2 regions of the Pseudenemella bisphenolivorans genome follow, and region 1 is predicted to be linked to the other one. Evidence: riboswitches for the same ligand, from Rfam matches in the RefSeq annotation. Region 1 holds a riboswitch; the other holds the start of a gene.
What was found. A riboswitch is a leader RNA that binds a small molecule or an ion and turns the genes downstream of it on or off. The one in region 1 is predicted to bind cobalamin.
Positions count from the first base shown of each region.

Region 2: another riboswitch for cobalamin. It lies ahead of ACR4XW_RS02620 (ABC transporter substrate-binding protein); the one in region 1 lies ahead of cobN (cobaltochelatase subunit CobN).

Region 1 covers NZ_JBPGNY010000002.1:112,689-118,312, forward strand. Annotated here, with positions in the region: gene ACR4XW_RS05390 (energy-coupling factor ABC transporter ATP-binding protein) at 1-336, shown strand, start outside; gene ACR4XW_RS05395 (precorrin-2 C(20)-methyltransferase) at 325-1,860, opposite strand; gene ACR4XW_RS05400 (precorrin-8X methylmutase) at 1,857-2,540, opposite strand; gene ACR4XW_RS05405 (ferredoxin-like domain-containing protein) at 2,537-3,649, opposite strand; cobalamin riboswitch at 3,712-3,836, shown strand; gene cobN (cobaltochelatase subunit CobN) at 3,899-5,624, shown strand, end outside.
Region 2 covers NZ_JBPGNY010000001.1:537,472-543,095, forward strand. Annotated here, with positions in the region: gene rpsH (30S ribosomal protein S8) at 1-198, opposite strand, end outside; gene ACR4XW_RS02600 (type Z 30S ribosomal protein S14) at 278-463, opposite strand; gene rplE (50S ribosomal protein L5) at 472-1,101, opposite strand; gene rplX (50S ribosomal protein L24) at 1,082-1,486, opposite strand; gene rplN (50S ribosomal protein L14) at 1,488-1,856, opposite strand; cobalamin riboswitch at 2,101-2,238, shown strand; gene ACR4XW_RS02620 (ABC transporter substrate-binding protein) at 2,307-3,287, shown strand; gene ACR4XW_RS02625 (FecCD family ABC transporter permease) at 3,284-4,348, shown strand; gene ACR4XW_RS02630 (ABC transporter ATP-binding protein) at 4,345-5,115, shown strand; gene ACR4XW_RS02635 (hypothetical protein) at 5,112-5,624, shown strand, end outside.

The sequences.
Region 1 (5,624 bases):
GTGTTGTTGTTGGACGAGCCCACCGCCGGTCTGGACCCGGTCGCGGTGAAGCAGTTGTTGAACACCTGGGGCCGGCTGCAGGCCGCCGGAACCACCGTGGTGGTGGCCACCCACGATGTCGACCTGGCCTGGCAGTGGGCCGATCAGGTGGCCGTGGTGCACGACGCCTCGGTGTGGCAGGGGCCCACCGCCGAGATCCTCACCGATCAGAATCTGCTCGCCGCCGCACGCTTGGATGTGCCCTGGCAGGTGCAGATCCTGCAGCAGGCCGGCGTGGAAATCCCCTCGGACAACCCGCCACGCACCGCCGTCGAGATCGCCCGGCTACTGCGCTGAGGTCTGGTCGTCGGCGACGAACCGGGGCGTCCAGACCCGTCCGTCGGCCCTCACCCGGGTGCCGGAGGCACCGACGATCACCAGGCACTTCATGTCGATGGTTTCCGGGTCGAGGTCGGCCAGGGTGGTGACGGTCAGCGACTCCTCGGCGCGTCCGACATCGCGTGCGACGACCACCACGGTTTCGGGTGCCTTGACCTGCAGCAGCACCTCGCGGGCCCGGCCGAGCAGGTCGGGACGCGACCGTGAGCGCGGGTTGTACAACGCCAGGACGAAGTCGGCCTCACCGGTGGCGCGCAGCCGTTTCTCGATCACCGACCACGGTTTCAACCGGTCGCTCAGCGACAGCAACACCAGGTCGGCCCCCAGCGGTGCCCCGGCCAGTGCCGAGGCGGCGACCGCTGCGGTCATCCCGGGCACCACGTTGATCGGCACGTCGGCGAACTCGGGACAGTCGGCGGCTTCGAAAACCGCGGCGGCCATCCCGAAGATGCCGGCGTCGCCGCCGGAGACCACCGCGATCTGTCGTCCGGCCAGGGCCAGTTCGCAGGCCAGCCGGCCCCGGTCGACCTCGACCGTATTGCCGCTGGCATGCCGGGTGAGGCCCTCGCGTTGCGGCACCCGCTCGACATAGGGGGCATAACCGATCACGTCGTCGACCATGGCCAACACCTCGGCCGCTTCGGGGGTCAGCCAGCGGTCGGGGCCGGGCCCGAGGCCGACCACATGGACGGTTCCGGTACCCGATTCGGTGTCGGACGATTCGGCCGCCACCGGTTCGGCTCGTCCGGCCGAGTCGGCGCGCCGATCCAGACCCGGCACCACGATCAGCGACATATAGGGCACCGAGGCCGGGTCGACCTCGGCCACCGGCAACACCCGCTCACCCTCGCGGCTGGCACGTTCGACATAGACCGCCCGCTCCAACAGCCCGGCCTGACGCAGGGCCTCGACCACCCCGGCGAAGGTGCGGCCGAGTTTCATGATCACCGCGGCGTCGGTGTCGGCCAGGCGGCGGGCGAGTTCGGGCACCGGCAGGGTGCCCGGCAACACGGTGAGCACGTCCTCGTGCCGGCACAGCGGCTCGGGGATCGCCGCGGTGCCGCCACTGATCGCGGTCACCCCGGGCACCACCACGGTCTCGAACTCGGGCGCGAGCCGGTCGTGCAGGTACATGAAGGAGCCGTAGAACAGCGGGTCGCCCTCGGCGAGCACCACCACTTCGCGTCCGGCGGTCAGATGAGCCCTCAATCGGGCGGCACAGTCGTCGTAGAACTCGGCCATCAGCCCGTGGTAGCCGCCGGGGTGCTGATAGCTGCCGGTGGTGACCGGGTAGCGCAGTTCTTCCTCGATCACCCCGTCCGGCAACAGGTCGGCGGCGATCCCGCGGGCGATCGAAGCCCGTCCACCGGCACCGGCGTGGTAGGCGATCACATCGGCGCGGCCGATCAGCCCGGCGGCGCGCACTGTGATCAGGCCGGGGTCCCCCGGGCCGAGGCCGACCCCGTACAGACGTCCGCTCATGCCAACTCGTGTTCGTGGGCGATCGCATTCACCGCGGCGGCGGCCATCGCCGACCCGCCCCGGCGGCCGTGCACCACGATCCAGGGCACCTGCCCACCCTCGGGCAGTTCGTGCTCGGCGAGTGCCTGCTTCGACTCGGCCGATCCGACGAAGCCGACCGGCATGCCGATGATCGCCGCCGGACGAGGAGCGGCCAGGTCTTCGTCGAGCAGCACTTCGAGCAGATGGAACAGCGCGGTCGGGGCATTGCCGATCGCCACCACCGCTCCGGCCAGCCGCTCCCCCCACAGCGACACCGCCGCCGCGGCCCGGGTGGTGTCCCAGGATGCGGCCAGTTCGGGCACCCGCTCATCGCGCAGCGTGCAGACCACCTCGTTGTCGACCGGCAGCCGGCGCCGGGTGACGCCGTGGGCGAGCATTTGCGAGTCGGTCAGGATCGGTGCCCCGGCACGCAATGCTGCCCGGGCGGCGCGCACCACTTCCGGGTGGGCGGCGACCCGGTCGGCCACCTCGACATCACCGGCGGCATGCACGACCCGGACGGCGACATCGGCCACATCACCCGCGAAGGCGCCGAGCCGGGCCCGGGCCTCATCGCGGATCATCCCGAAGGAGCGACGGTAGATCTCCTGACCGTCGGTGATGTAGTCGTAGCGGCGGGCCGGCCGGCGGATGGTCATCGGGTTGCCTCCCGGAGCAGGTGTCGGGCGTGCTCGGTATCGGTCGGGGCGATCACGTCCACCGCGCGGGCGGAGTGCCCGCAGCGGCGGTCGCAGCCCGAGACATGGACGTGGCCGAGGTCACCGTCGCGAGCCAGATCGCGGGCGATCTGCAGGGTCGGCGAACTCGTGCGGACACAGTGCGGCGCCCCGACACAGGCACTCACCCGGGTCGAAGCATCGCCGGCGTTGATGATCAGGCCGGTCTCGGCCAGCCGGCCCGCGACCTCGGCATCGCCCCGTCCGGGCAGCAGGATCGACCGCCACGGGGTGACCACGACCACCCCAGAACACAGTTCGGCGATCAGGTCGGCCTGGGCCGGCTCCAGCATGCCGAGCGGCACCCCGACCAACAGGTCGTCGCCGTGGATGCCGGGTTCGGGCGGGGTGGTCGCGGCCGGCAGCTCGTCCACTGCGTCGGTCAACAAGGCGAACACGGACGCCTCGGCCGGCAGATCGCGCACATTCCACACCGGATCGGGATGGGGATGTTCCCGGTCGGCGACGAAGGCCCGGGCCAGTTCCAACATCGCGGCCACGGCCTCACCGCGGGCCACCCGACGCACCCGGGGGCAACCGGCGGCGAGCAGCAGGCCCGAGTCCGGGGTCTCGGCGACATGGGCCAGATCCCACGGTTCCCCGAGCATCACCCCGGTGCCGTCGTCGAAGGCGACCAGCAGCCGTCCGGGCAGCCGAGCCAGTTCCTCATCGGCCCGCAGCCCGGCGTCGAAAGCGGTCGCCATCTCGGCCGAAGCCGCATCGAAGGGCGCGGCGATGATGTTGCGCATCACCTCATGGCTGGGGGTGGGCAACAGGCCGAGCTCGACCACCAGCGGTTCCAGGTCGGCCGGCAGCGGGTCGGGCAGACCGCGCAGTTGCAGGTTGCCGCGGCTGGTCAACTGCAGCACCGGCGCCCCGTTGGCGGCGGCGTAACCGGTCAGTGCCCGCAGGGTCTCGGCCGGTACGCGTCCGCCGGGTGATCGCAACCGCACCAACGCGCCGTCCCCACTGACGTAGGGGCGCAGAACTCCGGGGCAACGATCTTGGGCGGGACGGGTCGAGGTCAACACGCCGTCATCGTAGGACTCGGGCTTTCCGGGCTCTCTGCCGGGGCGGCGGGCATCGACAGTTCCGGTTCGCCTCGCGCTAGGGTGTCTCCTGGTTGACAGCACGGAACCCGGTGAAAGTCCGGGACGGTCCCGCCACTGTGAGCCCCATCGGGGTGAGTCAGGAACGTGCTCCAGCCACCGTTGCCGCCGGTACTCGGCGGTTCCCTACCACCCGGGGCGTGGACACCCCGGTGAGGAGTTGCGTCGCCGATGCCCCGTATCGCACTGCTGTCGACATCCGATACCGACCTGCTCAGCGCCAGGGCCAGCGGCGCCGACTATCTGTGGGCCAACCCCGCCCGCACCGAGGTGCCCGACATCGGCGGCTGTGATCTGGTGATCGCCCGCATCCTTGGCAGCCCCCAGGATCTGCAGACCCTCGTCCCCGGTCTGGGTGCGTTGCAGGTGCCCGTGGTGGTGCTCGGCGGCGAGCAGGCCCCGAACGCCGAGTTGATGGCACTGTCGACCGCACCCAAGGGCACCGTCGCCGAGGCCCATCGTTACCTGGCCTACGGTGGCGCGACGAACCTGGCCAACCTGCACCGGTTCCTGAGCGACACCCTGTTGATGACCGGGGACGGTTTCGAGCCGCCGGTCGAACTTCCGAGCTGGGGGGTGCTCGACCGTCCCGAACCCACCGATGCCGACCGACCCCGGGTCGGGGTGTTGTTCTACCGGGCCCAGTACGCCGCGGAGAACACCGACTACGTGCACGCCCTGGCCGATGCGATCGACGCCGCCGGTGGCATCGGGGTGCCGATTCACGCCACCTCGCTGCGCGACGCCTCGGCCGACCTGATCGAGTACCTGGGCACCCTGGACGCGCTGGTCACCACCGTGCTGGCCGCCGGGGGCACCAAACCGGCCACCGCCGGGGCCGGTGAGGATGACGAATCCTGGGATGTGGAGAAACTCGCCGCACTCGACATCCCGATCCTGCAGGGCCTGTGCCTGACCTGGAGCCGGGCCTCCTGGACCGAATCCGACGACGGCATGTCGCCGCTGGACGTGGCCACCCAGGTGGCCGTCCCGGAGTTCGACGGCCGGTTGATCACGGTCGCTTTCTCCTTCCGCGAAACCGACGGGGACGGCCTGCCGCACTACGTGCCCGATCACGAACGCTGCGCCCGGGTCGCGCAGATCGCGGTGAACCACGCCCGGTTGCGGCGCATCCCGCCGGCCGAACGGCGGATCGCGGTGCTGCTGTCGGCCTACCCGACCAAGCACTCCCGAATCGGCAATGCCGTCGGCCTGGACACCCCGGTGTCCACGATCAGGCTGCTGCGGGCGATGCGCGAGGCCGGTTACGACCTCGGTTCGCCGTGCACCCTGCCCGGGGTCGACCCGCTGCCCCCGGTCGCCGACGAGGACCCCGAAACCACCGCCGGCAACGCGCTGATGCATGCCCTGATCGCCGCCGGGGGCCAGGATCCCGATTGGCTCACCCAGGAGCAGGTGTCCGAGGCGCAGGTGCGGATCAGCGCCGCGCAGTACCGCGGCTGGTTCGAGCGGCTACCGGCCGATCTGCGTGAGGCGATGACCGAACACTGGGGTGAGGCCCCCGGCGAGGTGTACGTCGACCGCGAAACCGACCCGGACGGGGAGATCGTCTCGGCTGCATTGGGCTCGGGCAATGTGGTGCTGTTGGTGCAGCCGCCGCGCGGCTTCGGCGACAACCCGATCGCGATCTACCACGACCCCGACCTGCCGCCCACCCACCATTACGTGGCCACCTACCAGTGGATCGAGCACGGTTTCGGGGCGCACGCAATCGTGCACGTCGGCAAACACGGCAACCTGGAATGGCTGCCCGGCAAGAACCTGGCCCTCTCCGACGGCTGCGGCCCGGACGCCGCGCTGGGCAGCGTCCCGCTGATCTATCCGTTCCTGGTCAACGACCCCGGTGAGGGCACCCAGGCCAAACGCCGGGCGCACG
Region 2 (5,624 bases), on a different contig from region 1:
TTCGAGGGTCAGGGTCTTGCCGACCTCACCCTCGCCCGGCTCGGTGACCTGGTAGTCGGTGATGTAGCCCTCGCTCTTGAGGATCTCGGCGATTCCCGCCTTGATCTTGCTGTGCGGCATCGAGGTGCTGTCGTGGTACGCCTGGTTGGCGTTGCGCAGACGCGTCAGCATGTCTGCGATCGGATCAGTCATGGTCATGGCTGGAAAGCCTCTTTCTCGCGGTGGTTTCCGGTGTCGGCCGGACCTTCAGCGGTTTTGGTATTGGTGGTGCTCAACGTCACCAGGAGGACTTGGTAACGCCGGGCAGCTCGCCCTTGTGGGCCATCTCGCGCAGGCAGACTCGGCAGAGGCCGAACTTGCGGTACACCGACTTGGGTCGTCCGCACTTCTGGCAGCGGGTGTATCCGCGCACGGCGAACTTCGGCTTGCGGGACTGCTTGACCTTGAGCGCTGTCTTTGCCATCTGTCAGCTCACTTCTTCTTCTTGGCGTAGTAGGCCGGGCCGCGGGTGCGCTTGCGGGGCGGACGCGGGTTGTCGTTGAAGGGGAAGCCCAGACGCTTCAACAGCGCCCGACCCTCGTCGTCGTTCTTGGCGGTGGTGACCAAGGTGATGTCCATGCCCCGGACGCGGTCGATCTTGTCCTGATCGATCTCGTGGAACATGACCTGCTCGGTCAGCCCGAAGGTGTAGTTGCCGTTGCCGTCGAACTGGTGGCTGTTCAGACCGCGGAAGTCGCGGATCCGGGGCAGCGCCAGAGTCATCAGGCGGTCGGCGAACTCCCACATCCGGTTGCCGCGCAGGGTCACGTGGCAGCCGATGGCCTGGCCTTCGCGCAGGCGGAACTGGGCGATGGACTTGCGGGCCTTGGTGATCGCCGGCTTCTGGCCGGTGATGGCGGTGAGGTCCTTCACCGCGCCGTCGATGACCTTGGAGTCACGGGCGGCGTCGCCGACACCCATGTTCACCACGATCTTGACCAGACGGGGAACCTCCATCACGTTGGCGTGACCGAACTCCTCGCGCAGGGCGGGGGCGATCTCCTCGCGGTAGCGCTGCTTCAACCGCGGCATGGTCGCGGTGTCAGTGCTTGCGGGCGTCATCGGTGTTCAGCTCCTCTCCGGTCTTGCGGGCGATGCGGACGCTGCGGAATCCCTTGTACTCCGAGCCGTCGGCACGCTTCTTGGTCACTTCGGTGCGGGTGTAGCCGACCCGGGTGACCACCTCGTTGCCGTCCTCGTCCTTGACGACCAACTGAACGTTGGACACATGGATCGGGGCCTCGGACGAGATGATGCCGCCCTTGGTGGTGCGACCATCGGCACCCTGGGAATCCCGGCGGTGGCGCTGGACGATGTTGACATTCGACACCGTCACGCGCTCGCGCTCGATGTCGACCGACAGCACCTCGCCGGTGCGGCCCTTGTCCTTGCCCGCGATGACCTTGACCTGGTCACCCTTCACGACATGAAGCTTCTTGCGTGCCATCTCAGATCACCTCCGGAGCGAGCGAGATGATGCGCATGAACTTCTTCTCGCGCAACTCACGACCGACCGGACCGAAGATGCGGGTGCCGCGGGGCTCCCCGTCGCTCTTCAGGATCACGGCGGCGTTCTCGTCGAACTTGATGTACGAACCGTCGGCGCGGCGGCGCTGCTTCACGGTGCGCACGATGACGGCCTGGACGATTTCGCCCTTCTTGACGTTGCCGCCCGGAATGGCGTCCTTAACAGTGGCGACGATCTTGTCACCAATGCCGGCGTAGCGTCGGCCCGAGCCGCCGAGGACACGGATGCAAAGGATCTCCTTGGCACCGGTGTTGTCGGCGACTTTGACTCGCGACTCCTGCTGGATCATCTATTTCTCCTGGTTGTCACACTGGTTCCCGAGCACGCTGGCACCAAAACAGGCACAGCAAGGCATCCCGGGCCTAGTGGAACTGACGGTAGGGTCTGCTGCTCGGGAAAGGTCCCCCATGGCTACGCTTGCCGCGCTGACGTACGCACGGCTTCGAAATACCAAGGGCTCGATCCTGGGCAACCCGGATAGCCTAGCCGATCCGCCGATCCGATGCGAATCGCCGAAGTGGCCCCCTCACTTGCGGACGCGACCTCGTTCTGGCGTAAGCTCACTGGCGTTCCACGCAGGGGAAGTCCGGTCGAAGTCCGGCGCTGACCCGCAACGGTAGACCGCACCAGGTGCGGTGAGCCCGATTACCTGCCGGAACGAGCCATACATCGTCCGTCGAGGCTTGCGGACCGGCACCGTGCTTTCCGTGTCGCCTCGACTTCACCTGCGAGGATTCAGATGCGGAAATTACTACTTCTCCTGGCCGTGCCGCTACTGGCATTGACGGCCTGCGCCACCTCCCGCGACGAGGTTGCCGCCCGGGACGCCGGGGCTGGAAACACCTTCGCCGAGCCCGTGACGCTCACCAACTGCGACATGGAGCTGACCTTCACGGCTCCGCCGCAGCGGATCATTTCGATGAACGACCACGTCACCGAGGTGCTGCTCGAAATGGGGCTCGGTGACCGGATCGTCGGAATGGGATACGGCAAGGCCACCCCCCTGCCCCAGTACGCCGAGCAGTGGCAGAAGATTTCCAAGCTGGCCGATGAATACCCGACCATGGAGCAGATCATCGACGCCGAGGCCGACCTGGTGGTGGGTGGGTTGTCCAGCGCGTTCAACGAGAAGGAAGGCCGCTCCCGCGAGCTGATGGCCGAGCACGAGATTCCGAGCTTCCTGTTCACCGAGTACTGCGCCACCACGTCCTTCGACCTGGAGATGCTTCGGACCGACTACACCAACCTGGGCAAGATCACCGGCAACACCGAGGCCGCCGACACGTTGGTCGAACAGGTCACCGGTGAGATGGCGGCGATCAACAAGAAGGTGGCCGGGGCCGAGCCGGTACCCACCTTCATCTACGACTCCGGCGACAAGGAGGTCTACACCGTGGGCGGGGTGGGCGTCGGCAACCTGATCCTCACCCAGGCCGGGGGCAAGAACCTGTTCGCCGACGGGGAGCGGCCCTACTCCAAGACCTCCTGGGAGCAGGTGGCCGAGCGGTCTCCCGAAGTGATCGTGGTGCTCGACTACGGCGAGCAATCCGCCGCGGAGAAGATCGCCTTCCTCAAGCAGCAACCCCTGATGAAGACCACCCCGGCGATCAAGAACGAGCGGATCGTGGTCGTTCCCTTGGATGACTTCTTCGAAAGCCCGCGGATGACCACATCCACCCGCACGATCGCCGAAGCCCTGCATCCGGAACTGGTCAAGTGACCGCGATCAGTGCCGGGGCCCGTCGGCTGATGCACCGTCGGATTCCGTTGGGCTGGTGGCTGATCGGGCTCACCGTGCTGCTGGTGCTGGCACTGGTGTGGTCGGTCACCGCCGGGTCGGTGCGGATTCCCTCCGGTGATGTCTGGGCGATGGTGTGGCACCGGTTGACCGGTGCGGTCGAGCCGTGGTGGACCCCGGCGCGGGAGGCGATCGTGATCGACTCCCGGGTGCCGCGGGCACTCACCGCAGCGGCCGTGGGGGCCAGTCTGGCGATCGCCGGCGGATCGGCCCAGGCGGTCACCCGCAACCCCCTGGCCGACCCCTATCTACTGGGGGTCTCGGCTGGCGCCGGCTTCGGAGTGGTCTGCGCAACCGTGTTGGGCATCACCGGTGGGGTGGCCGGTTGGTTGCTGATTCCGGTGGCCGCCTTCATCGGCGGGATGGTGCCGATGGCGGTCGCCCTGGCCGTGGCCCAGGCGGTGCGCACCCCCACCGCGATGATTCTCACCGGGGTGGCGATGGGACAGGTCTTCTCCGCTCTGGTCACCTTCGTGCTGCTGGTGATCGCCCGGGAACGGCAACTGGTCTCGGTACTGCACTGGATGGCCGGTGGCTTCGGTGATGCCCGGTGGCGTTCGCTGATCATTCCGGTGGTGGCGCTGGTGGTCGTCGGCTCGCTGCTGTTGCTGGCGGGACGACAACTCGACCTGCTGCATGCCGGTGAGGACGGGGCGGCCGCCCTGGGGCTGCCGGTGCACCGCTTCCGGATCCTGATCCTGCTGGCGGTGTCTTTGTTGGCCGGCACCTCGGTGGCGGTGGCCGGTGGGATCGGTTTCATCGGGCTGTTGATTCCACACCTGGCCGGGATGCTGGTCGGGGTCCGGGCGCGCCGACTGTTGCCGGTGGCCGCGTTGACCGGGGCGGTGGCCCTGGTGGGGGCCGACACCTTCGCCCGCTCGGTCTCCCAGGCCGTGGAACTCCCCGTCGGTGTGGTGACCGCCCTGATCGGCGCACCGGTGTTCGTGTTCATGTTGTTGCGTACTGCTCGGGGGACGAAATGATTCTGCGCGTCAATGATCTGCACCACGCCTTCAAGCGCACCCCGGTGCTGCGCGGGGTGCACCTACGGGCCGACCCGTCCTCGATGATCGGCTTGGTCGGCCCCAACGGTTCGGGCAAGACCACCGTGTTGCGGGCCTGTTACCGGGCTCTGGACCCCGATGCCGGTGAGCTGTGGATCGGGGACGATCAGGTGAGCCATCTGGGTCGACGTGAGGTCGCCCGCCGGCTCGGTGTCGCGGTGCAGGAGCCCTCCCCCACCCCTGGACTCACCGTCCGCGATGCGGTGGCGCTGGGACGTACCCCGCACCGGGCCTGGTACGCCAACGACACCACCGAGGACCGGGCGATCGTCGAGGAATCGCTCATTGAGGTCGGGCTCGGTGCCCTGGCCGACCGGGACGTCAGCGATCTGTCCGGTGGGGAACGGCAGCGGGTCTCGCTGGCCCGCGCGCTGAGCACCCGGGCCGCGATCCTGCTGCTGGACGAGCCGACCAACCACCTCGACCTGCACTACCAACTCAGCGTGCTGAACCTGCTGCGCAAGCGGGCCCACAGCGGGCACACGGTACTGCTGACCGTGCACGATCTTCGGCTGGCCGCCGAGACCTGCGACGAGATCATCGTGCTGCACCACGGGACGGTTGCCGCAGCCGGCAAACCGGGCGAGGTACTCACCGAGAACTTGCTGCGTGAGGTTTTCGGGGTGCGGGGCTCGCTGGTCACCGATGACGACGGGGTGCGGTTGATCGTGCGGGGGCTGGCATGACCGGCCGACCCGAGGTCCAGCACCCCGAGTTGCAGCCCACCAACCTGGCCGACCCGGATTGGATCGCCGAGCGGATCGGCGATACCGCCCGCCGCTGGTCCTCGGACGACCCGCGGGTGAACGCCACCCTGTGGTGGTACTCGGCCTCCAGCACGATCTGCCAACCCCTGCTGCACGCCGCGGTGGATGAGCACCCCGTCGTCCCGAGGCCCGATCCGGGGCAGGCCTGGTTGCGCGACACCGGTTATCTGGGTGGCTTGGGGGTCGCCGGCACCATGTCGGTCGAGCAGATTCCGGGGGTGCTGCGCGATGTGTGCGCCCCGGTGATCACCGCCCTGAGCCGCGCCGGTGGGGCGAGTGAACGGTCGCTGTGGGCGGTGCTGGGCGATTCGATCTGCACCCGCAGCATGGACCGCGCCTATCTCACCGACGCCGGCAACACCCATGACCAACCCGACATGACCCTGGCCGAACGCGGATCGGCCGTAGCCGCGCGAATCATCGATCGC